DNA from 3 places in the Nostoc sp. NZL genome. Region 2 is predicted to be linked to each of the others. Evidence: predicted binding sites of a transcription regulator. Region 2 holds the regulator's gene; each other region holds the start of a gene.
The links. The regulator HrcA, encoded in region 2, represses chaperone genes, less so after heat shock. The targets are predictions, from matches to a motif close to TTAGCACTCNNGANTCNNGAGTGCTAA.

Region 1 (7,962 bases), on a different contig from region 2:
GCCCCAATACCAATTCAACTCAGGCATATTATATGGCGATTTTTCAGTATTGAAATTCATACCATATATTCCTGCAACAAAAGTTAGTGGGATAAAAATTGATGAAACCACCGTTAGCACCTTCATGATTTCATTCATTTTGTTGCTCACTGCCGAAAGGTACACATCCATTAATCCAGATGCTAGCTCTCGATAAGTTTCCACCATATCCATCACTTGCACTGTATGGTCATAACAATCTCGCAGGTAGATTCGTACCTCTTCGCCAATCAGTTCGCTACCATCTCGAATTAAAGAATTAATTGCATCTCGCTGGGGCCAGATAGCACGACGCAGTTGCAGTAATTCTCGCCTAATTTTATAAATATTTTGTAGTGTTTGTGGGGTAGGTTTAACTATTACTTCCTCCTCTAACTCTTCGATTCGCTCCCCATAAAGCTCCAGTACTGGGAAAAAGCCATCAATAATTGCATCTAACACGGCGTAAGCTAAATAATCCGCTCCCTGTTTACGGATGATTCCTTTGTTTTTTTCAATCCGCGATCGCACCGCTTCAAAGCAATCATGTTCTGGTTCTTCTTGTACTGTCAACAAATAATTTTTCCCTAAGATCAAACTCACTTGTTCGCTGTGAAAACCACAAGTTCTTTCCTTTGGTACTACCATGCGAGCAATGAATAGCAATTGGTCTTCATAATCCTCTGTTTTAGGACGCTCCGGTACATTAACTATATCTTCTAAAACTAGAGGATGTAACTCAAAAACGTTACCCAATCGTTGTAATATGTCTTGACTGCCTAAACCTTGTACGTCTACCCAAGAAATTGATTCGCTATCAAGATATGGGATACATTCTTCTGGAGTTACTATTTGTTTATGGATGAAATTGGTTTGATTATAGTCAATCAAGAAAATTATCGGTGGTGGAGCATCTGCATCAATAAAAATGGTTCCAGGTATAGTCCCTGGTTGGTGATAGAACTCATCTTCATATGGTCTATTTACTACTTTGGGAAGGCGACGCAGTTTTCGTGCCATGCAATATTACCTAATAGTTATTAGTTATTAGTTATTAGTCATTGAGTAAAAATAATTGACTCGTAGCAACTGATAACTTACACACAATTTTACAAAAATTAATACAAAGAGGGCAATTTCTAGATTAAGCAATTATTTAGGTTGCTAATTTGGTCATCAACATTTTTTTGGTAGTTAGTTGTACTCATAACTAAGCACTGAAAAGTTTCATAATTACAGCTATTTTCAGTTGTAAGGGCAAAGCAATGCTGTACCCCGACAATACGTGTGCTTTAAATAGATGAAAACTGCTGTAAGTTTATTTGTGTTCAGTGAGTTACCAGCAATACAGATAACATATTGCTTCTGAATCAGCAATGGTCAGTATAAAAAAACAGTTTGCCTTGGCAAGACAAACTGCTTAAAAAATATTTATCTGGGTGAGCAGAAGTTAGAACATGCCCATGCCGCCCATGCCGCCCATGCCACCCATGCCGCCCATACCGCCCATACCGCCCATATCAGGGGCAGCAGCGGCGGATTTCTTCTCCGGCTTTTCAACAACGATCGCTTCGGTGGTTAAGACCAAACCAGCAATGGAACCAGCGTTTTGCAAAGCTGAACGCACGACTTTGGCAGGGTCGATAATCCCGGCAGCGATCAAGTCTTCAAATTCTCCGGTAGCAGCGTTGTAGCCAATGTTGAAGTCGCTATCTCGGACTTTTGAGACGATAACAGAACCTTCTGCACCAGCGTTATCTGCTATTTGACGCAAGGGAGCTTCTAGCGCTCGTTGGACTATATCAGCCCCAATTTTTTCTTCTTCGTTTTCTAAGCTGTTTTTAATCGCTTCTACCGTCTTAGCTAAGTGAATTAAGGTCGTTCCACCACCAGGAACAATACCTTCTTCCACGGCGGCTTTAGTAGCGTTCAGCGCGTCTTCAATCCGCAGTTTACGGTCTTTGAGTTCGGTTTCGGTTGCCGCACCCACTTTAATCACTGCCACACCGCCAGCGAGTTTGGCGATGCGTTCTTGCAGTTTTTCTTGATCGTACTCAGAATCGGTTTCTTCCAACTGCCTGCGAATTTGAGCAATCCGCTTTTGTACTTCTGGCTTAGTGACACTGCCAGCTACAATGGTGGTGCTTTCTTTGTCAATAGTGATTTTGCGAGCAGTTCCCAGCGCTTCTAGAGAAGCGGTATCCAAGCTTAAGCCAATTTCTTCAGAAATCAACTGTCCATCGGTGAGAATAGCAATATCTTCTAACAAAGCTTTGCGGCGATCGCCAAAGCCAGGCGCTTTAATTGCAGCCACAGCAAGTACACCCCGCGCTTTGTTCACTACCAAAGTTGCCAAAGCATCACCTTCGACATCTTCCGCGATGATCAGCAAGGGCTGACCAGAACGGGCGACTTTTTCCAACACTGGTACTAAATCTTGGATGCTGCTGATTTTTTTGTCAGTAACCAAGATGCGGGCGTTTTCAAATTCGACTATTTGCCGCTCGTTGTTGGTGACGAAGTAGGGTGAAATGTAACCCCTGTCAATCTGCATCCCCTCAACTACTTCTAGTTCTGTGGTGAGGGATTTAGATTCTTCAACGGTAATGACACCATCTTTGGTGACTTTTTCCATTGCTTGGGCTAACATTTGGCCAACTTCTTCATCGTTACCAGCAGAGACAGTTGCAACTTGAGCGATCGCACTTCCTTCTACTGGCTTGGCTACCCTGGCAATTTCTTTTACCAGTGCCTCAATAGTTTTGTCGATCCCGCGTCTCAAGCTAACCGGGTTACTACCTGCCGCGACGTTCTTCAAACCTTCCCGAATCAAGGCCTGTGCTAAAACTGTGGCAGTGGTTGTACCATCCCCAGCGACATCTTTAGTTTTTGAGGCCACTTCCTGGATGAGTCTTGCACCAGTATTTTCCAAAGGATCTTCTAATTCAATTTCCTTGGCAACAGTGATACCATCGTTGACAATTTGAGGTGCGCCAAATTTTTTCTCTAAAAGGACATTGCGACCTTTGGGCCCCAAGGTGATTTTTACGGCATCGGCAAGGGCGTTAACACCCCTTTCTAGAGCTCGCCGCGATTCCTCGTCAAATGCAATAATTTTCGCCATGTTTTATTTCTCTAGCGCTTCCATTAGACAATTTAGCACTCACAGAGCAAGAGTGCTAATCTTCCAAGCGGCTCAAGTTACAAATGGAAATAAAAAAAATTGATTAATATACAGGTGATGCTCATATTAGATACAGGCAGTAATGCTTGAATTGGGAGATGAATCTAGACAACTCCCTTAAGTTCCTTGGTATTGCCGACCCTAGCGGCACCGGCTGGTTGGCGGTAGTATTTACGTTTCTCTTGGCTTGGCTTGTAACGTGGCGTTTAATTCCGACAGTACGCAAATTCGCCTTGCGGGTAGGTTGGGCGGACCAACCCAACGCACGACGGCTCAATCGAGAACCTTTGCCCAATGCAGGGGGGCTAGCTATCTACGCAGGTGTGATTGCCGCGCTGGTATTAGCTAGCCTCTTACGACCTATCGAACTGCAAAATGTACTGGCTCAGGTGCTCACTATTCTGTTGGGGGGTTCGATATTAGTCCTTGTGGGCTTTATCGACGATCAGTTCGGCTTACCGCCCTCTGTTCGATTGTGGGCGCAAATTGTTACGGCACTGTTGCTAGTAGCTAATGGCATTAGTGTCCAAGTTATGTTTGGTACACCCATTGACTCGCTCCTGTCCATGTCGCTAACCGTGCTATGGGTGGTAGGAATTACCAACGCCATCAACTTGATGGATGGTATGGATGGCTTGGCAGGAGGAATCAGCTTTATTACCGCCATGAGTTTGTTGGGGGTTGCAGCCCAATTTAACAATCGTGCAGCGGCAATCTTGGTACTTGCAGCCTTGGGGGGTGCAGCACTAGGCTTTTTGCGCCATAACTTCCATCCATCACGGATTATTATGGGTGATGCCGGAGCATACTTTTTCGGCTATGTGCTGGCAGCAACTAGTATTTTAGGCAAACTGCAACAAAACACAGTTTATGCACTAATTCCCACGGTTTTATTTCTGTTGTTACCAGTGCTAGACACCACTCAAGTATTTGTGCGGCGGCTACTAGCAGGAAATAACCCTCTCAGTACTCCAGGGAAAGATCACCTGCATCACCGCTTACTTGCCTGGGGACTCTCCCAGCGCCATGCTGCGTTCACGCTTTGGTCAATTACCTTAGTTTTCAACTTGCTGGCAATGAGAATACAAGGCATGAGTTTGGCTGTGATGCTGGCTACCGCCAGTAGCATTATCCTTCTTTTGGGTTTTACTGTTTGGCAAAGGATACGCCAACAGCCTTAGTTGCTTGTAGGGTGAGCATTGCAATGCTAGCCCTACTATGGATTATTCTCTGTATGGCAGCGATATTTATGACGGGCTATTCGGTCATACACAATTGTGCCTTGATCTAATTTTAGATTTTAAATTTTGGATTTTAGATTGAAAATTCAATTGCCCTGAGTTCGCGCAGGTGCACTTTGCTTGTGTCGTTGCAACTTCAGTCGCCAGATAAAATCGGTGCGTTACACCGAAGGCTAACGCACGCTACGAAAATTACTATTTAGGCCATCACCATGCCACCATCGACGTTAAAGACTTGTCCGGTGATGTAGTTGGCGGCGGGATCGGCAGCGAGGAAACGCACCATCCCAGCGACTTCTTCGGGCTGACCGAAGCGACCGAGGGGGATGTATTTCAGAATATCTTCGGGGTTGTTGAGATCGCTGGTCATGTCGGTGGTGATGAATCCAGGCGCGACGGCGTTAACGGTGATACCGCGTGTAGCTAGTTCTTTGGCAACGCTTTTGGTGAATCCGATTACACCTGCTTTGGCGGCGCTGTAATTAGACTGACCTGGGTTGCCCATTTGCCCAGCAACGGAGGTAATGTTGATGATCCGTCCCGATCGCTGCTTCAGCATGATTTTACTGACGGCGCGTGTACATAAGAAAACACCAGTTAAATTAAGGTCTATCACAGCTTGCCAATCTTCTGGCTTCAAACGCAAAAGCAGTGTGTCGCGCGTAATACCTGCGTTATTGACCAAAATATCCACGCGGCTAAACTTTTCCATGACGGCGTTAACTAGTGCGTCTACTTGATCGCTTTTAGAAACGTCAGCCTGGATAGCGATCGCCTGACCTCCCGCATTTGTAATTTCTGTAACAACTGCCTCAGCAGCTGCACTCGAACTGGCATAATTGACAACTGCGATCGCTCCCTGTGTGGCTAATTCAACTGCGATCGCTCGGCCAATTCCTCGTGATGCACCTGTGACAATTGCGACTTTATCTTGTAATAGTGTCATTTAATGTTCCTCAATCTTAGAAATACCGCGCTAATTATCTTAGGGTGATTTAGGGAACATCTGAATATTGTCTCGATCAAATATCTATAGTTATTTCTCTGTTATCTAGATGAATAACTTGAAGCAATACAAGTAAATCGGCGTAAATAATTGTCGCGGGGATAAGGCAAGAGGCAATAGTTATAAGGGTTAAAACCCTTGTTCATTTTTCTTCATATAGTTTGATTTTATTGTGCCAACTTACTTATTGTTGATTTAATTTATAGCTGGGATGCCGAGTAGCCTGTCGTCATCGCCCGACTGCATAGACTAGGAAGTGTTGCAGCTACAACCGTCGTAGACATTACTTTCGTGAATGCCCTGTATAGTTAGTTATTTGATTGGTCAGCATAAGTTTAAATACATATCTAATGCATATACACAAACGAGAATAATATATATATTTTATTATAATTATTTAAGATTTTTGTTTGTAAATCAATCTACATTGACTAATCTAATCCTTTCCCAACAAAAACCCATAAACCTATACCGATTTTATTTTCTAAGAATTACTATTGAAACAAACAATTGAAAATCGGTGTCTGTCACATGGCAACTAAAAAGCAATTTAACAGCTTTGAAGAGATGCTGTCTGCTTCTGATGTACCTGTATTAGTAGATTTTTACGCTGACTGGTGTGGCCCATGCCAAATGATGGTGCCAATTTTAGAGCAAGTCAATGCCCAACTCAAGGATCGCCTACGAATTGTCAAAATTGACACGGAAAAATACACTGATTTAGCCACGCAGTATAAAATTGCCTCTCTCCCAACCTTAGTACTGTTTAAGCAGGGTCAGCCTGTGGATCGGATAGAGGGAGTGATGCAAGCACCGCAGCTGGTTCAATATCTACAAACAAAGATTTAATACCATTAATAATTTGGATTTTAGCTGCCAGAGGCGCGAAAGATCGCGTCTTTTTTAGTGGGGCGCACAGCTAGCTGTAGCCCTACAAATCACCGAGTAAAATCTTAAGTAAATGTTAAGCATATCTACTTATACGTCTAGAGAAAGTAGTTTAGAAATTGAGGCGGCTATATTGTATAGATATAACAAAATATCTTGACAAGCAAAGCAATCTATGAGTAAGAAGCAGGAAAGGCCTGACAAATCCTATATTTGGGTAAATATTGATTTTGATAAAGTTCAACATAGAATAAATGCGGTGACTGGCCAGATTGAGCGGGTTATACAAAAGCACCAACTTTCAAATCAAGCTGGTAAATCAGGCAAAAGAAATAATTAGGTTATCTGTAGGGCGATGCCTACGATGGGCTTAGGGTTATTCACTTTGTTTTTAGTGTAGCGATTGATTGCACTAGTTTTGGACAACAGATTTTGGACAAAGCAACTATATTTTTGTAAAACACCAATATTATTCGATAATCGTCCACCGAATTTCTACTTATTTATTAGTAATTATTTTATCCTCGACACTCCTAAAAAGGAGTGTTATTTTTGGGAGGATATCTGCTTGCTAATTATGCTGTGAAAGGGTGTGAAGAAATGATGGGATGGCTATTTGGAAGCCTTGTTAAACAATTTGAAGGTGCAGCTAAAGAAGTTGTAAGAGAGAGTAGTAAAGAAATAGCTGACTTGTTTGATGACAAACTTTATCCTTTAGCCGACAAGCTTGATTATATAGCTCAAGAAAGCATTAATCATGCAATAGAAAGAACTGAGGAATTAGAAAGTAAGGTTAAAGCTGACATTGAATATCTGTTGAATACAGCAGATGAAAAAGTTAAATATAACCTGGAGAAAATAGATAAAATTCGTGAAAAAGCCCTCACGGAGACTATTAGTAAAACTAATTTTTATCTAGAAAACAGAATTAATCAAATGTCATTAGCTGTAATGCAGGCGATTAGCTTGTCTCAAAACAGCATTGAGCAGAGTTTGCAGAGAATAGAATATTTGGAAAATAAGTTATTTCAAGATGCTAATCAAATAGTTGATAAAATATCCAAACTCATAGATGGCAAACTTGAACTAATTCGGAATGAGTTAAAAAAATATTTAATTCACGGTTTACCCAGTCCTCTTGATAAATGTAGACAAAGGCTCAAAATAGCATGGAAGCCGGGTGGTCTATTTTCTGATATTGAGCTTTATGAGTTAAGCGAGTGCTATGAACTGAGTAAGCTAGATGAGAAAACATCTATTGACGAGGTATTAAAGATTTATGGACAATTACAACAAAATGCCGCTATGATGGCTGCTTTAGTAAGAAATTCTCCAGAATTGAAAAACCGAGCTATTAAAAACTGGATAAAATATGGTTTGCTTTGTAAATTTTGGCGTAGAATAATGAACAATTATGACTTTGAAAATAATTTCATATTAGAGTATAAGTCTTCACAAATATTTTTAATAGATAATCAATAAAATAAACAAACTTTTATTTATGTTCAAAGCAGGTAATGATAGCTGGAAAACACCATTAGGTTATTACGAAAAAGCAATTGAAGAACTCAGGCGTAGCCGTGAAGAGTTGCAGGATATGAAAGCAAATAATAATAATTTGCATA
Region 2 (7,962 bases):
GGGTAACAAAATAAAACTTCCAACCAGTTACGGGCAGCTGGGTCACGTTCAAATATGATACGAAAGTCAGCACGCAGTGTAGATAGCACGAGATAGCACCCTCGGAAAGCACAACAAGCTACTCTCCCATATTATCGTCTCAGGCGTTACACCTAATAATTGGAAATGGGACATTGGGCATTGGGAAGAGGACTTAGGGACAAGGAGAAGGGAAAGACTTGTTGTAAGTTATTTCACTTAAGTCACCTTATCCCCTTGTCTCCCCTACCCCTCTGTTCCCTCATCTCCCCACTCCTTACTTCATTTCTGCTCCACCGTCAGAGTATAATCACGCTTAACCCCAGGATTAAATGTACCCACCCAAACCCGATAGGTACCATTTTTCCAGTCGCGATCGCTAATGCTAGCATCTTTACTTTTGCCAGTGTCATCACCACAACGAATTGTTGTTTTATCTGGGCCTTGGATGAGTAAAGTGGTGTCGGTGTTGTTGCTATCGATTTGTATTGTCAGCTGGGAAAAGTCCTTTTCCAAAACCATAATGTGATCTGGATTCGGATCGGCAAAGCCAATACAGGCTTTTTGCTCGCGATCGCGGTTACTTATGGCAGACAACGAGTAAGAACCACCTGTAAACCCTTGCAGTGTTCCTTGTGCTGGATCAAAGTTTGTAGATAGATTGAGAGTACCAAAATTTGCTGTCTCTGCTATTACTGGCGTAGCTGTGATGGCGGTAAGTATAGCCAACAACCAGCCGCTGCGAAACTGAAGTCGGGGGCGACAGTATTTCATAGTAGCCCTCCAACAGGCTGTTAGATTAGTAATGATATATACATATTCTAGTTAAAAAATTCCAGTGAAATTTCAGTTACTTGTGCCACATTAAAATGTGCCACAAGTAATGCCATGAAAAGTAGGCAGCTAATTGCTAGGTTGTTTCTTGATCTAGACAGCAGCTACAATTCCCGAACTGATAATTTAGATGTAATTACGTCTGTTGGTCGGAGGATTTTTTCCCTTAAAGAAAACCCTCGACGGACGATTTTAGATCAGCAGCCAATAGCTATCCAAAGATTAAAAATACAAATAGCAAAGGTTACATAAAATCTACCTAAATATCATGGATCAAGAAAATGCAGAAGGTAAAATTACTTTACCTTCTGCATTTTTAACTTATGTGAAAATCTCACGAATTATTGAGTTTGAAGAAAACGCCACCTTTGAGCGATCGCGTGTCAGTTCCGTAACTACTGACTGTGAGCGATCGCAGATTATCAAAAAACGGTTTACCTAAAACTTCTACTAACTTGAGAACTGGTACTTGACGCTCTAACAAATTCTGACTCTTTGTCCAGTCAAGATATATATAGCCTTGATTTGGTAGGGGAATCGCAGCAATACTATCTTGGAATTTGGCATTGTCAATTAGGGAATTATCCTTGGTTGTGAGAATTTCATTCATCGTCTCTAAGTCAGATGTGAAAACTTCGTAATTTCCTAAAGTTGTATGCAATCCTCGCACTTTTGTTTCAATACTGAATGATGGCCGCTCTTTGACATCTGCTTTTGTAGTAGCCGTAGTTAACTCTGTCCAAGCAGAGATTTTTTGCTTGTCTATATTCAGTGGATTAATGCTGAGTCCGTTGGATGAAGCGATCGCATCTAATCGAGCAACGCCTTGTTCTACACTCTCAGATTTTTCCACCACAAAAATCCAATGGAGGGTTGTTTGTTCTTTATCAGGTAACAATGCTATGGCATATTCTCCCTGTACCCAGCTAAAAATATCCTCTGGTAAGTTTATGCCCCAGCGTTTTTGAACATCCGCTAAAGGTTTTGCTAACCGAGAAACTACATCTTCCCCACCATATATAGTTGCTGTTGCTTGTCTCCAGAGTTTGGCTAAATCACTGTTACCCAAATTACTCAAATTTGAGCCGGAAATTGCCAAACCTGCCGATGCTGGAATATATTGCAATGCTCCTACAGGTTTAGACAGTGGTGAGGATGGGGGGACAATTTCCGCTGAAGTTAAAAAGGTGGTTTCTGCTAGTAATCCTTTGGGGTTCAACGCCAGGGAAATGATTTCGCTGTCATAGGTTTGTTCTGGCAGCTCTAACCCTTGCCATTTTGCGACGATGGGAAGATTCAAGAAAGCTACAGCTAAACTCCCTTTGGGCAGTTCTTTGGTAGCTTTTTGATATTCGGAGGAGCTAGTCAAATTTAGATCGGGCGCTTGGACATTATTGATAGCATCTCGTAACACTTTAGGATCGTTGGCAAACAATACAAAGCCTTCACCGACAACAGCACCTGCAAGCAAGTCTTGTTCTGGTTGAGAGTTGTCAGAAATCAGCTTTATACCTTTATATTGTTCAACAGCTAAGTTTGCCCCAGCTAACGCCCGTTTGGAAAACAACAACTCGACAAACTCGCGGCTTTTCTCTGGTTTCTGGGTTGCTAGTGCTAATAGATACCCTGGCTGCTGTCCGTTTTCTGGATCGCGATCAATATCTAAGGTGGTGATAGCTAATGTAATTTCGTTCCCTAACCAAGGTTGAATATCTTGTTTGTAATCTATACCACTCTTGGCGAATAAACTGGTTTTGAGTTTAGATAGTTCTCCTTCACGCTCCAACGCCTGTAAACGGTCAGGGTTCACCAGCAATGAAACCATTGCTGGGGAAAGTTTCGACACCAATATGGCTGCATTAGGCTGGGAGGTAGAAGCAATGAGGTTAGCCGGACTTTTGGCGAAAAACCAGTAAAAACTAGCGATCGCAATTACTAGCAGTGCGATCGCACCAGCTACGATAAAACCAATAAATGAGCGTTGCCTATTCACATTAAACCTTTAAAAAAGACGGTTTACAGCCATTTAAGCAGAAAGCCTACCAGGATTTATCAGCCTTCTTGAGAATGGATACTCATGCAAAGGCAGAGATTTTCTGCCACCATAAATAGGATTAGGACTGTTTATAGGGAATTCTTTTAGTTAACCCATGAACCAGATTAGTGTACAAGAACTGGCACAACGTCTTTCTTCTGGTGATGCAAGTATTCAGTTAGTAGATGTACGTGAACCACAAGAATTGGAGATTGCTAGCATTGAGGGCTTTGTCAATCTACCCCTGAGCCAATTTGCCGATTGGGGAGATCAAGTCCCTAACCTCTTCAATCCCCAAGCTGAAACCCTTGTACTATGCCACCACGGCATCCGCTCTGCCCAGATGTGCCAGTGGTTAATTGCTCAAGGTTTTACAAATGTGCAAAATATTTCAGGTGGTATTGATGCTTATTCTGTCTTAGTAGACCATTCAATTCCCCAGTATTAACTAGTGTTTAGGTGCATTACTCAGATGGAACTTACTCTTCCATCTGGCTTTTGGTATGCTGAAAATAACACCACATTTTAGGGGCTTGCTAGGAAAGCTTGTAAGTTTATCTACTGGTTATATATCTTACAGAACTTTTCGACCCCGATCTTAGCTGCGATCACCGCAAAAGTACGTATCCCACAATACTTTTATAAGTGTAGAATTATGCAAAGATAAAGCAAAAAGGATGTTGTCAATTCAAACCCTCAGTTATTGCTGCAAAAGCCTAGATTCTATTGAAAGCGCACTTTTAAAAAGTTATGTACTTGAACCTTAAAATTAATTATCACAATATAGTTGTATAATTTGTTATCTTAATAAACTATTAATATTCTTTGGTTTCGATCAATCCAGAAATTTTTCCAGAGTTTGATTAAAATTTGCCTCTAGCAAAACATACCCTATGGAAGTCCAGTTAACAAATCGACAACAGCATATACTTTGGGCAACTGTACGTCACTACATTGCTACGGCAGAGCCTGTTGGTTCAAAGGCTTTGATCGAGGAGTACGATCTGGGTGTAAGCTCGGCGACAATTCGCAATGTGATGGGCGTTTTAGAAAAGTCTGGGTTACTTTACCAACCACACACCTCTGCCGGACGAATACCTTCTGACTCAGGTTACCGCATTTATGTTGACCAGTTAATTACCCCTTCTCTGCGTTCGCGCAGTGTGTCGCAGACAGATGCTACGCGAACAGAATATTTAGGGCGAGAAGTAGAGTTGGCACTGCAAAACCGCCTCCAGTGGGAAGATTGGAGTTTAGAAACTCTATTGCAAGGAGCAGCACAAATTTTAGCAACCTTGAGTGGTTGCATTAGCTTGATTACTATGCCGCAAACTACTACAGCACTATTGCGACATCTGCAATTAGTGCAAATTGAAGCGGGGCGGATCATGTTAATTGTAGTGACCGATGGTTATGAGACACATTCCAAGTTGATGGATTTGTCGCCAACACCAGAGGAAACACAACGGGATTCAGAGGTAATCGATCGCGAGTTGCAGATTGTTTCTAATTTTTTGAATAGCCACTTGCGGGGGCGAAGTCTATTGGAATTAGCCAACCTCAACTGGAGCGAACTAGATCAGGAGTTCCAACGCTACGGGGAATTCTTGAAAAATTCAGTTGCAGAATTGACTCGTCGGACTCATGCGCCGACTGCAACACAAATTATGGTTCGGGGTGTGTCAGAAGTTTTGCGCCAGCCAGAATTTTCCCAGTTGCAGCAAGTACAAACGATTATCCACCTGCTGGAAGAAGAACAAGACCAACTATGGCGATTAATATTTGAGGAACCAGAGCAGGAGGATGTAGGTAAGTCAAGGGTAACGGTTCGCATTGGCGCAGAAAACCCACTAGAACCGATACGTACCTGCACCTTGATTTCTTCCAACTATCGCCGAGGTTCGATACCAGTAGGAAGTGTAGGAGTTTTGGGGCCAACGCGTCTAGATTATGAAAGTGCGATCGCAGTCGTGGCATCTGCTGCTGATTATCTCTCAGAAGCTTTTAGTTATTTCAATCCTTAAATAGGGATTAATCGTATCAGGTGATGTCTCTAACTCGAAGCACTGGTATAAAATCGCAACGCAAACCGCCAAAACCAAGTAGAAGCGAAAAACAGCACTACTGCCAATATTGCCGCACCTATCAACCAGCTAATTTCACTCCTACCCAATAGCGCTTGGGCTGGGACAGTAGTTAAAAATGCTACTGGCATCACAAAGGTGAAGAAAAAACGGTAAGCAGTAGGATATGCTGCAATGGGATATCGTCCAGCTTCCAACAAACCACGCAAAACTTCTGTGACGTTGTATATTTTGACGAACCAGATACTCATCGCTCCCAGCATAAACCACAGGCTGTACAGAATCACCAAGCTGAACAATAATGGCAGCACACCAAGTAGATAGTCGTCTATCCCTACACCGAGGCGTTTACCCGCGTAGCCAATAATAACACTACCAAAAATTAGATCCGGCATTCCCCAAGGTGAAAGGGTATGGGTGGAAAGCCAAAACTGACTGCGGATAGGTTTTAATAATATAAAGTCCAAAGTGCCTTCTTGGACATGGCGGACAATGCGATTTAAGTTCGATGCCAGAAAAGTAGCAGAAAAGCCTTGTAGTAAGGTAAAAAGTCCTAGAACTACTAAAGCTGCTTCCCATGACCAACCACTAAAAGTGTAGCCAGTCCGGTAAAACAAGAATAGTCCAAAAAGGCTACCGACAAGATTTCCCAAGCTGCTGAGGGTAGCTATGAAAAAGTTAATCCGATACTCTAACTCTGCTGCGATCGCAGCACTCCAAAATAGTCTTAGTACTTTCAAATATCTTTGCATCTTGCACCCTTATCCCAATAAGTTCCATCTGTCATGACATTTCCATAATTTACACAATAACTTTAAGGAAATTTAATATTACTTTTTATTCAGGAAAATTGCTAAACGTTAAGATGTTGTGGATCTATTGTTGAAAGGTAAGAAATTCTATGGATCTGGATTTACCAGAACTAATGAAATCACTCGGCTACTTTGAGGTATGAGCAATTATCTTTGCTGAATCTGGCTTGTTAATTGGTATATTTATTTACTAAATTTTGCTAAATCCTGGTGATATATGGCTAAACTATCTAACGAATTACAACGCTATTTTTTTGAGGAAGATCGACCCTCAAAAGTAACTTTGGCAGAGATTTTACTATTAGCAAAAGAAAGAATTTTTGGATTTTTGCTGATTATCCTGTCTTTACCTTCAGCTTTGCCAGTTCCAGCACCAGGATACTCAGTCCCTTTCGGCATCCTGATTTTCCTATTAGCGGTACAGCTAATCGCCGGTGCCAAAACCCCCTGGCTACCCAAACGGATGATGAATCATCCTATCCAACTCACAACAGTTCAGGGATTTTTGAAGGCAGGGATTCCTTGGTTAAAAAGAATTGAAGCGATCGCTCGTCCTCGTCTGAGCTATATCTGTACTACTTTACCAGGTAGAGTGACCATTGGTATAGTGATCGCCTTAATGGCAATTTCTATGATGATTCCGATTCCAGGAACTAATACCCTACCAGCAATGGGAATTTTTGTAACTAGCTTTGGCTTATCGGAAGATGATGGCGCTATTAGCTTGGGTGGTTTAGTTATGTGTGTGCTGGGGGCAGTTTTAACTACTTCCATACTTTTGGCATTGGTTTGGGGTGGTTCCAGTCTTCTTGACATCATCAAGACTTGGCTAGGTCGTTGAAATAGCAAAAATACTACTTAATATCACGATGGCTCCCTTAAACACCAACCTCTATCTGTTCTTAGAAAATCTCCTCTTTTTCCTAATTGCCACACTTTTTATTGTGGTTGTAAATTGGGGGTGGAAACAGACAAAGCCTTATACTCTACCTCTACCATTTCCCTCTTGGTATAAAATCTGGTTTGGCTCAGTGCAACTGCTAGGAGTACTGCTGCCATTAGTAGTTATGCTTTTGTGGGGTGTCTGGTGGGGCGATCGCAGTGTGTTAACTGTGCTTGGTTGGTATTTTATCGTATTAGGGTTGCAAATCATCTCTGAGAGAGTAACACTCAGACAGTTGCAAAATGTAGTGTGGGTGATGGTACCTTATATATACCTGCCTTACCGCTTCTGGCAGTTGTATGAGGGTTTGACACTTTTGGATTCCAAAAGCGAGTTGCAGTGGGTACGATATTTGTTGGTTTTTGAATTAGTGCTGTGGATTGTTAACTACGCCATAGATGTATCTCAATTGCCACGGCTGTTTCGCTGGGAAGTAAAATCAGACTCTGACCTTAGCTAGGGATTAAAATAATTCGTAATTCGTAATTCGTAATTCGTAATTCGTAATTCAGTTTTGTAACAGAGATTTAGACGCTGCTACAAAACTTACCGCTTGTTTGCTTTTTACTGAAACCCACAGAATTAGTTAATCGCAGAATTAGCCATTTTTACCAAAGAAGTGCGATCGCCTGCTTTCAACCCAACAATATATTGCACACCCTGTTGTCTCCAAGTCAAGGTAGCATCTGAGCAATTAGCACCACAAGTAAAATCCACAAAATAGCCAGTAATGCCCTTAGCTAAGGATACAGGTTTACCAGTAAGGCGCGGTGTTTTGCGGGTTAGAGCTTCAGCAGAAACAATGCCCAAACGACAGGCAGTTCCACCAGTACAATCGGGACTGAAACCCAGTAAAATTTCGTACTTTTTTTGCGTAGCAGCTTCTATAATTGCGTAAATTGGATTTTCTCCATCCGACTCAGGAATAAACTTCGGCAATAAAATCTTAATTTGAGTCTTTTGCTTTAATTTAGGCAGAATAGATTTAAAAACTGGGTGTGGTGAGGTTTTACTGTGCTGTGCTATCAATTGAGACTGGTTATTTATAGTAGCTATGGCTGACTTGTGAAAACTGCCAACACTGAATAGTAAAAATACGGCACACACAGCACTGGTATTTCTGAAGCTTAAAATCATCTTTTAGAACCTATTTCATCTAAAGTATTTATTTGTAATACCCATTTTGGGTATCCAATTACGTATTAAAGAGCGCTTGGAGTCAGCTAAACTGAAGAA
Region 3 (7,962 bases), on a different contig from region 2:
CAATAACGCATATCTATAAAATTTTGGCTATTTGGATTTTCCACTTCATTAAGCCATTTTCGCACTTCAGGAAAATTAGCAATTCTAGATTTAAGTCGATTGTGCCGATTTAACGCTTCTATGTAACTATGTCCCGGATTAGTAATAGTATGCCCAGGATTAGTAGAATCTGTCTTCCATTCCTGAGTTGCACCCTTTGCTAAGGTAGCAAAAATCATTGCTTTTAATAAACACTCAATGGTTACACCTCCAAAGTGCATAGCGGCTACTCTTCTTTCCGATTCTTTTCTACATAAAATTTCAGTATCAAGGTGACGTTGCATAAAAGCAGCTTGGTAATCTTCCATTTCGTTATTTTCTCGTTTGAAACACCTGAATCTTGACACAAAAAAACAGCCGCCTCCACAAGGGAAGCAGCTGTTTTATTATGGAACTACAGAGTATTAGTAATCGAAGTCGCCGCCACCAGCGCCAGCGCCAGCAGGAGCGCTATCCTTAGGCTCAGGCTTGTCAACTATAATACATTCGGTTGTCAACACCATACCAGCGATCGAAGCAGCGTTTTGCAGAGCAGAACGAGTCACCTTAGCAGGGTCAACAATACCAGCAGCTAACAAATCGACGAATTCGTTTGTCGCAGCGTTGTAGCCAACGTTGAAGTCTTTCTCTTTCACGCGTTCAGCGATCACAGCACCATTCTGACCGGCGTTTTCAGCAATCCGCTTCAGAGGTGCAGGTAAGGCGCGAACGACAATCAACGCACCAATCAACTCTTCATCCTTAAGATTGCTCTTTGCCCAAACTTCCAATTCAGGAGCAAGGTGAGCCAGAGTTGTACCACCGCCAGGAACAATACCTTCTTCCACAGCAGCTTTGGTAGCGTTGATAGCGTCTTCTAGGCGCAACTTCTTGTCTTTCATTTCGGTTTCGGTTGCTGCACCCACTTTCACTACAGCAACACCACCAGAGAGTTTAGCAAGACGCTCTTGTAATTTCTCTTTGTCGTAAGAAGATTCGGTTTCATCGATTTGACGACGAATCTGTTCTACACGAGCCTTAACAGCAGCTTCGTTACCTTCGGCAACAATTGTGGTGCTGTCCTTGGTGATGGTGATCCGGCGAGCTTTACCCAGGCTATCCAGCTTGGTGTTATCTAGCTTCAAACCAGCATCTTCGGTGATTAGTTGACCACCAGTTAAAACAGCAATGTCTTCTAGTAGTGCTTTGCGGCGATCGCCAAAGCCAGGAGCCTTAACAGCAGCCACGTTTAGCACACCGCGTAAACGGTTTACTACCAAGGTTGCCAAAGCTTCTTTTTCAATATCTTCGGCGATAATCACCAAAGGACGACCAGCACGAGCTACTTGCTCTAACACTGGTACGAGGTCTTGTACTAGGGCAATTTTCTTATCGGTCAGCAGTATGAAAGGCTCATCAAAAACCGCTTCCATCCGCTCAGGGTCGGTAGCGAAATAGGGAGAGATGTAGCCTTTGTCAAAGCGCATCCCTTCAGTGATTTCCAACTCGGTGAACATAGATTTCCCTTCTTCTAGGGAAATTACGCCTTCCTTGCCCACTTTATCCATTGCTTGGGCAATCATCTGACCGACTTCTTCGTCATTACCAGCCGAGATCGCACCAACTTGGGCAATGGCTTTGGAATCTTCCACCGGACGGGCGTGTTCTTTGATTTTGTCTACCAAAAAGGCAGTAGCTTTATCAATACCACGCTTCAGGGAAATTGCGTTAGCACCAGCTGCAACGTTGCGCAAGCCTTCTTTGACGATCGCATGAGCTAAAACGGTAGCAGTGGTGGTGCCATCGCCCGCAGCATCATTGGTCTTAGAAGCAGCTTGACGAATCAGAGCTACACCAGTGTTTTCAATATGGTCTTCTAATTCGATTTCTTTGGCGATCGTTACACCGTCATTAACAATTTGCGGTGCACCAAATTTCTTTTCTAGGACTACGTTACGACCTTTGGGGCCAAGGGTAACAGCTACAGCCTCAGCCAGGATGTCAATGCCTCGTTCTAAGGCGCGACGGGCGTTTTCGTTGTAGATAATGCGCTTTGCCATAGGTGTCTAAATTCCGGGATTAGGTCAATTTTTTCTTGAATTGGGCATTGGGTATCGGGAAAACTCTTCCCTATTCCTCATTGCCCACTAAATAACGACTGCTAAAATATCTTTTTCAGAAAGCAGTACATATTCTTCGGTGCCGAGCTTAATGTCAGTGCCAGCGTACTTAGAGTACAGCACCTTATCGCCGACTTTAATTTCCAATTCTTGACGGCTACCGTCATCGTTACGCTTACCAGGACCAAGGGCAACTACTTCCCCTACCTGTGGCTTTTCCTTGGCGGTATCGGGCAAATACAGACCACCTGCGGTCTTTTCCTCAGAGGCGTTCACTTTTACGAAAACGCGATCGCTCAAAGGTTTAACTGTAGAAACGCTTAAAGATAAAGCTGCCATATTATTTCTTTCCCTTAGAGTTTAGCACTCTCGACTCCTGAGTGCTAATCTACCGAAAAGTAGCGTCCGATGGCAAGAATTCTTTGAGTACGGGTTCCCGAACTAGAGGCTCATAGATGTACTTAAGTATAAATGCTTAATTATTTCTATCTTTCAGGGTCTGTTCCGTAAGTTCCGAATATTTTTTTATGGTCAACTTTATTTGCAAAGCTTGGAAATTGTTATAGAACTGTAATCAGGGAGCCGCTCGATAAGTAACAATACAGTGATCCAGTCCAGCCATCAAATCCCCAAAGCCACTAAATCTCTAGAACATAAAGCCCTGAGTAATTGCGTAGAAATTTTAGGACTTGCAAAAATTCAGCGATACATTTTTATTTGCGCTGACCAGACAATTGCTAACTGCTGCTCAAAACGAGCTAGTCTGGAATCCTGGGAATACTTAAAAAAGCAGCTTAAAGAGTTAAAACTTGATGAGCCGCAACAGAGTCATCCCATTTGCGTCTATAGAACTAAAGCCAAGTGCTTGCGCGTTTGTTGTTCTAGACCCATAATGGTGGTTTACCCTGATGGTGTCTGGTATCGCCAAGCAAGCCCGGAAGTTATTGAGCGGATCATCCAAGAACACTTAATAGGCAATAAGGTGGTAGAAGAATATGCATTTTTAACCCATCCTTTGCCAGAAACTTCCCTAGTTTCTTGTGAACACCTCATAGAGGCTTAACAACCGAAGGATATGGTACAGCAGTAAGCTTTAAGAAAGTGCGGGTTGGTTTTGAGGTAGGGTCATCTTTAAGCCAATACTTACTTGTGAGTCAGAAGGATTATTATTTAATCAGTGTTTTTTCGCCCGCCACTTTCAATGCGATATATAATAGCGCATTATAGATACTACTGCTATACGTATCCTTGCTGGACTTTTGCTATCGAGCTACCAGTCTCTTGAAAGTGCTCGGCATTTTTGAGACTTCGAGACAGCAAAGGCAAGTTAAGTAGGAAAAAGGACAACATCTCCAAATAACCCACCATAGAGGATAAATATTCAAGACTTTGATGGACCGAAGCGCGACAAGTGCCACTGCTATGAAAGAGCCCAGCATGAAAGATCACAAACGACTTCTATTGATTGATGATGACCCTAACCTCATCTTGCTGGTGAAGGATTACTTAGAATTCCGGGGATACGAAGTCATCACCGCCGAAAATGGACGTGAAGCTCTGGAAATTTTAGAGCAAGATGTTCCAGACATGATTATCTGCGACGTGATGATGCCGGAAATGGACGGATATACTTTTGTGGAACAAGTCCGGCAAAACGAACGCACCAGTTGGATTCCGGTTCTTTTCCTTTCAGCTAAGGGACAAAGTGCAGACCGAGTTAAGGGTCTGAATAAAGGTGCTGATGTTTATATGGTCAAACCCTTTGAACCAGAAGAACTCGTAGCGCAAGTTGAATCCTCGCTGAAACAAACTATCCGTTGGAAAGAACACCAAGCAAAAGGAGGCGAAAACGGTTCCCGTATCCAAGTTCCCTTCGATGTGCAATTAACCCCAACTGAACTGAAGGTAGTCCAGTTTGTCGCTAGGGGTTTAGCTAACCGGGAAATTGCTGAAGAACTAAATGTTAGTCAGCGCACAGTTGAAAGCCATGTGTCCAATATGTTGGGCAAAACCAATCTCCACAACCGCACTGAACTAGCGCGGTGGGCGATTGAAAATCAAATGGCTTAAACAAAGTTAATAGTTAACAGTTAGGAGTTATGAATTATGAATTTTTTAACTCCTAACTTCTAACTCCTAACTAAATCTACCAACCATCTTCTTCAGGGCTGGATTGGTGCAAAACTTCTAAATCCAGTTCATCTAGGTAAGTTAGGGCGCTTTCAATCTGGGAAACAGTACCTCGCAGTTCCAGATCGAAGCAGCTATATTGTGGCACGTTTGCGCTTACCTGAGCATCAGCAATAATGACTATGACCCCATAGTGAGAAACCAGTCGTGAAATGACTGGTTCCTCATGCAAGTCTTTAGGAATGCGAACTTGGATGCGAGTTTGGGTGCGTCTATTATCTAAAATATCAGTATTAGATTTTACTTGTTTATTTGGAATTGCCATTCTAGCTTCCTACTCGACTTCTGGGATGGAGGTTTTACTTTGCACAATTCTTTTAACACTAGCGTCACTTATCCCACGTAGGCAAGCAAGAAAGTATTTACCTTTGCAAACCATTAATCTAGATGTAGTAAATGTGAAGAATTGCTCATAATTCGGTAGTTATGAGGTTAATTGTTATTCTATAAGGGCTTTCGAGCACATTGAATATAGCGAATCTGTAGGGTTACAACAATTGTTGTAACCCTAATTTATTATGTATGAAATTTAATACTGAAGTGAGAACTGCTATATATGTTACTATGTAAAAATTTTAGGGAACTCTATTAATAGAACCTTATAGATTTATCGCTCTTTTTAGATATCGATAAAAATCGATTTTTTAGGATATTTACTTCTGTGTAATTACCTATTTTATAAATCCCAATTGTCCAAAACCTGTATCAGTCATTTATCAACAAATTTTAGAAGAAGGCGAAGCGAAAGGACAAGCTAAAGGCAAAGCAGAAACAACAAGAAAGTTGGCTTTAAATTTGTTGCGAATTGGAATAAGTTTAGAGCAAATTGCTCAAGTTACGGAATTATCTGTTGAGCAAATTGAAGTTTTACAAGAGGAGATTCAAAAATCTTAATTTTAATTAATCGTTTTAGAAAATATGTGACCATACAAACAAAACCCGCATTCGCGGGTTTCAATGTTTTTATTAATCCGCGCAGACGGAATAGGTTTGTGTAGAGGCGATAAGAGGTCTAAAATTTAAACTAAAATTCAGCACTTTGTGGTGTACGCGGAAAAGGAATCACATCACGAATATTTCCCATACCCGTCATAAATTGCACGAGTCGTTCAAAACCTAGCCCGAAACCTGCATGTGGAACAGTACCATAACGACGCAAATCAAGATACCACCACAAATCTTCTGGCTTTAACCCCTGCGCTAACACACGGCGTTCTAATACTTCTAGGCGTTCTTCACGCTGAGAACCGCCGACAATTTCGCCAATTTTAGGTGCGAGAATATCCATTGCACGGACAGTTTTTTCGTCGTCATTCAAGCGCATATAAAATGCTTTGATTTGCGCTGGATAATCTGTAACGATCGCAGGCTTTTTAAATAATTGTTCAGCTAGGTAGCGTTCGTGTTCTGATTGTAAATCTAAACCCCAACTTACAGGATATTCAAATTTCACATCAGCTTTTTCTAAGAGTTTGATGGCTTCTGTGTAAGTTAAGCGTTCAAACTGATTATTAATAATATTTTCGGCTGTTGCCAACACAGATTTATCAATGCGTTCATTGAAAAATTCCATATCTTCTGGGCAAGTTTCTAACACATATTGAAAAATGTGTTTGAGAAACGCCTCAGCTAGATCCATATCGCCTTCTAAGTCACAAAAAGCCATTTCTGGCTCAACCATCCAAAATTCTGCTAAGTGGCGGGAGGTGTTGGAATTTTCTGCACGGAAGGTAGGGCCAAAGGTGTAGACGTTGCTAAACGCCATCGCCATTACTTCTGCTTCCAACTGGCCGCTAACTGTTAAATATGTGGGTTTAGCAAAAAAGTCTTGGCTGTAATCTACTGCTTGGTTTTCTGTGCGGGGAATATTCTTTAAATCTAGACTGGTAACGCTAAACAATTCACCCGCGCCTTCGCAATCGCTAGCAGTGATGATGGGTGTGTGTACCCACAAAAAGCCTCTTTGTTGAAAAAATTGGTGAATTGCTGTCGAACAAGCATTTCTGACGCGGAAAACTGCACCAAAGGAATTAGTGCGCGATCGCAAATGTCCAATGGTTCGCAGAAACTCAAAGGAATGGCGTTTCTTTTGCAGGGGATATGTATCGGGATCAGCTTCTCCATAAACTTTCACGGACTCGGCTTTCAACTCAATTCGTTGTCCTTTACCAAGAGAAGCCACTAGTACCCCTGTAACTTCGACAGCAGCACCTGTATTCAGTTTTTTCAATATAGCTTCGTAATCTGGCAAATCTTGATTAATGACGACTTGCAAATTAGCTAGTGATGAGCCGTCATTGACTTCAATAAAAGCAAACCCCTTGGACTCGCGCTTTGTCCGTACCCAGCCTTGAACTTGGAGGGACTCGTCAGGTTGACCACTTCGCAATATTTCTGCAATCCGTCGATTTACCATATTTATCCAGCACAAGACTTTAATATCCAGCCTATGATAACGCCCATTCCACCAAAGCGGACGACTTGCCAGAAAGGTTTTTTGAGGCTACGCCAAGAAAATAACTGGCTTTCTAAGTTCACTTCTAGCATTTCCAACTGCTGTTGAATTTGCCGTAACTCTGCTTTGATTTCTGGTGTCTGAAATTTATTGTGCTTTAGTTGATCGCGGCGCTGTTGCCATTGTGCCTGTTGTTGGCGATCGCGTTGCACTTGATCGTAACGTTCTTTTAAGGATAGGAGCGATCGCTCTACTTCCTCTAATTCTTGTTCAAAATCTGGTTCTTGATTTTCTGCTGACGGCTGTGATTGTTTAGGCGGCTTCATTTACAAGTAGTACAGTAGAAGTAAATGCAAATGTGCCAATAGTTATGTCCCAATCTACCCAGCTGCCGAAAACCAGTCAACTGAATGAACTTAGTACTCTGGAACTAGCTCAAGCCCTCATGGAAAGACTGAGCATTTCCCCTAACGATTGGCATCGCCTCAAGTCTAACCGCAATTCCCGCGCTAATGAACAAGTGGCGGCAGCTATTGTGTATCTTTTAAAGAATCAGCCACAAGAAGCTCAAGCTAGATTAGAACAGGCAATTGGTTGGTTAGATCGCTCCATTTCTGCCCCTCCCTGTCCAACTCACGGAAAAAGTTAAAAGTTAGGAGTGAGGAGTTAAAAGTTTTAAATTATTAACTCCTAACTCCTTATTAAGTTACAGTCGCAGAGATAAACGGGGACGATTTTCCATTTGTTTACAAAGCCTCAATTCTGTGCCTTTGCGGTTCCACTCTACCTGATCAAAAATTTGGTGGAGAAGACATAAACCACGACCACTTTCTGATTCATCTGGTGGTAAATAGTCTGTTGGTTCTTCATCACTAGTAGATGAAGGAGTAAAGCCGCTACCCTGGTCTGATATTATCCACCAATATTGATTATCTATTAAGGAAAAACGAACTACAACTGTTTTACTTGGATCAAGATTATTGCCATGTTTAGCTGCGTTTACTAAGGCTTCTTGAAGTCCTAGCCGCAGTTCGGATTGTAATTTTGCTGGAATTTCTGCCAACAATAAATCTAGTATTGGACAAAGGTAGAGGGTTGAGGCAAAACTAATAGTGCCCCAATAACGTCCAACTGGACGGAGTGAAATAGTAATCACAAGAGAAACCCCATAGCTTTCAG

Region 1: a site for HrcA is predicted at 3,175-3,201, ahead of groL (chaperonin GroEL). Genes of this name have one in related genera too.
Region 3: a site for HrcA is predicted at 2,499-2,525, ahead of groES (co-chaperone GroES). Genes of this name have one in related genera too.

Annotation. Positions count from the first base shown of each region.
Region 1 is NZ_WBKL01000115.1:1,449-9,410, forward strand. Features, by position in the region: gene corA (magnesium/cobalt transporter CorA) at 1-1,038, opposite strand, end outside; gene groL (chaperonin GroEL) at 1,469-3,142, opposite strand; gene F8R90_RS15460 (MraY family glycosyltransferase) at 3,301-4,383, shown strand; gene fabG (3-oxoacyl-[acyl-carrier-protein] reductase) at 4,643-5,389, opposite strand; gene trxA (thioredoxin) at 5,981-6,298, shown strand; gene F8R90_RS15475 (hypothetical protein) at 6,513-6,677, shown strand; gene F8R90_RS15480 (hypothetical protein) at 6,890-7,819, shown strand; gene F8R90_RS15485 (GUN4 domain-containing protein) at 7,839-7,962, shown strand, end outside.
Region 2 is NZ_WBKL01000177.1:11,854-19,815, forward strand. Features, by position in the region: gene cysE (serine O-acetyltransferase) at 1-89, opposite strand, end outside; gene F8R90_RS26840 (hypothetical protein) at 301-792, opposite strand; gene F8R90_RS26845 (DUF3352 domain-containing protein) at 1,187-2,845, opposite strand; gene F8R90_RS26850 (rhodanese-like domain-containing protein) at 3,003-3,335, shown strand; gene hrcA (heat-inducible transcriptional repressor HrcA) at 3,781-4,911, shown strand; gene F8R90_RS26860 (ABC transporter permease) at 4,941-5,723, opposite strand; gene F8R90_RS26865 (exopolysaccharide biosynthesis protein) at 6,001-6,624, shown strand; gene F8R90_RS26870 (hypothetical protein) at 6,653-7,186, shown strand; gene F8R90_RS26875 (hypothetical protein) at 7,309-7,863, opposite strand.
Region 3 is NZ_WBKL01000104.1:8,425-16,386, reverse strand. Features, by position in the region: gene F8R90_RS14730 (hypothetical protein) at 1-347, opposite strand, end outside; gene groL (chaperonin GroEL) at 444-2,078, opposite strand; gene groES (co-chaperone GroES) at 2,166-2,477, opposite strand; gene F8R90_RS14715 ((2Fe-2S) ferredoxin domain-containing protein) at 2,743-3,201, shown strand; gene F8R90_RS14710 (response regulator transcription factor) at 3,531-4,208, shown strand; gene F8R90_RS14705 (NIL domain-containing protein) at 4,285-4,593, opposite strand; gene asnS (asparagine--tRNA ligase) at 5,353-6,744, opposite strand; gene F8R90_RS14695 (hypothetical protein) at 6,747-7,109, opposite strand; gene F8R90_RS14690 (DUF6439 family protein) at 7,154-7,432, shown strand; gene F8R90_RS14685 (ATP-binding protein) at 7,490-7,939, opposite strand.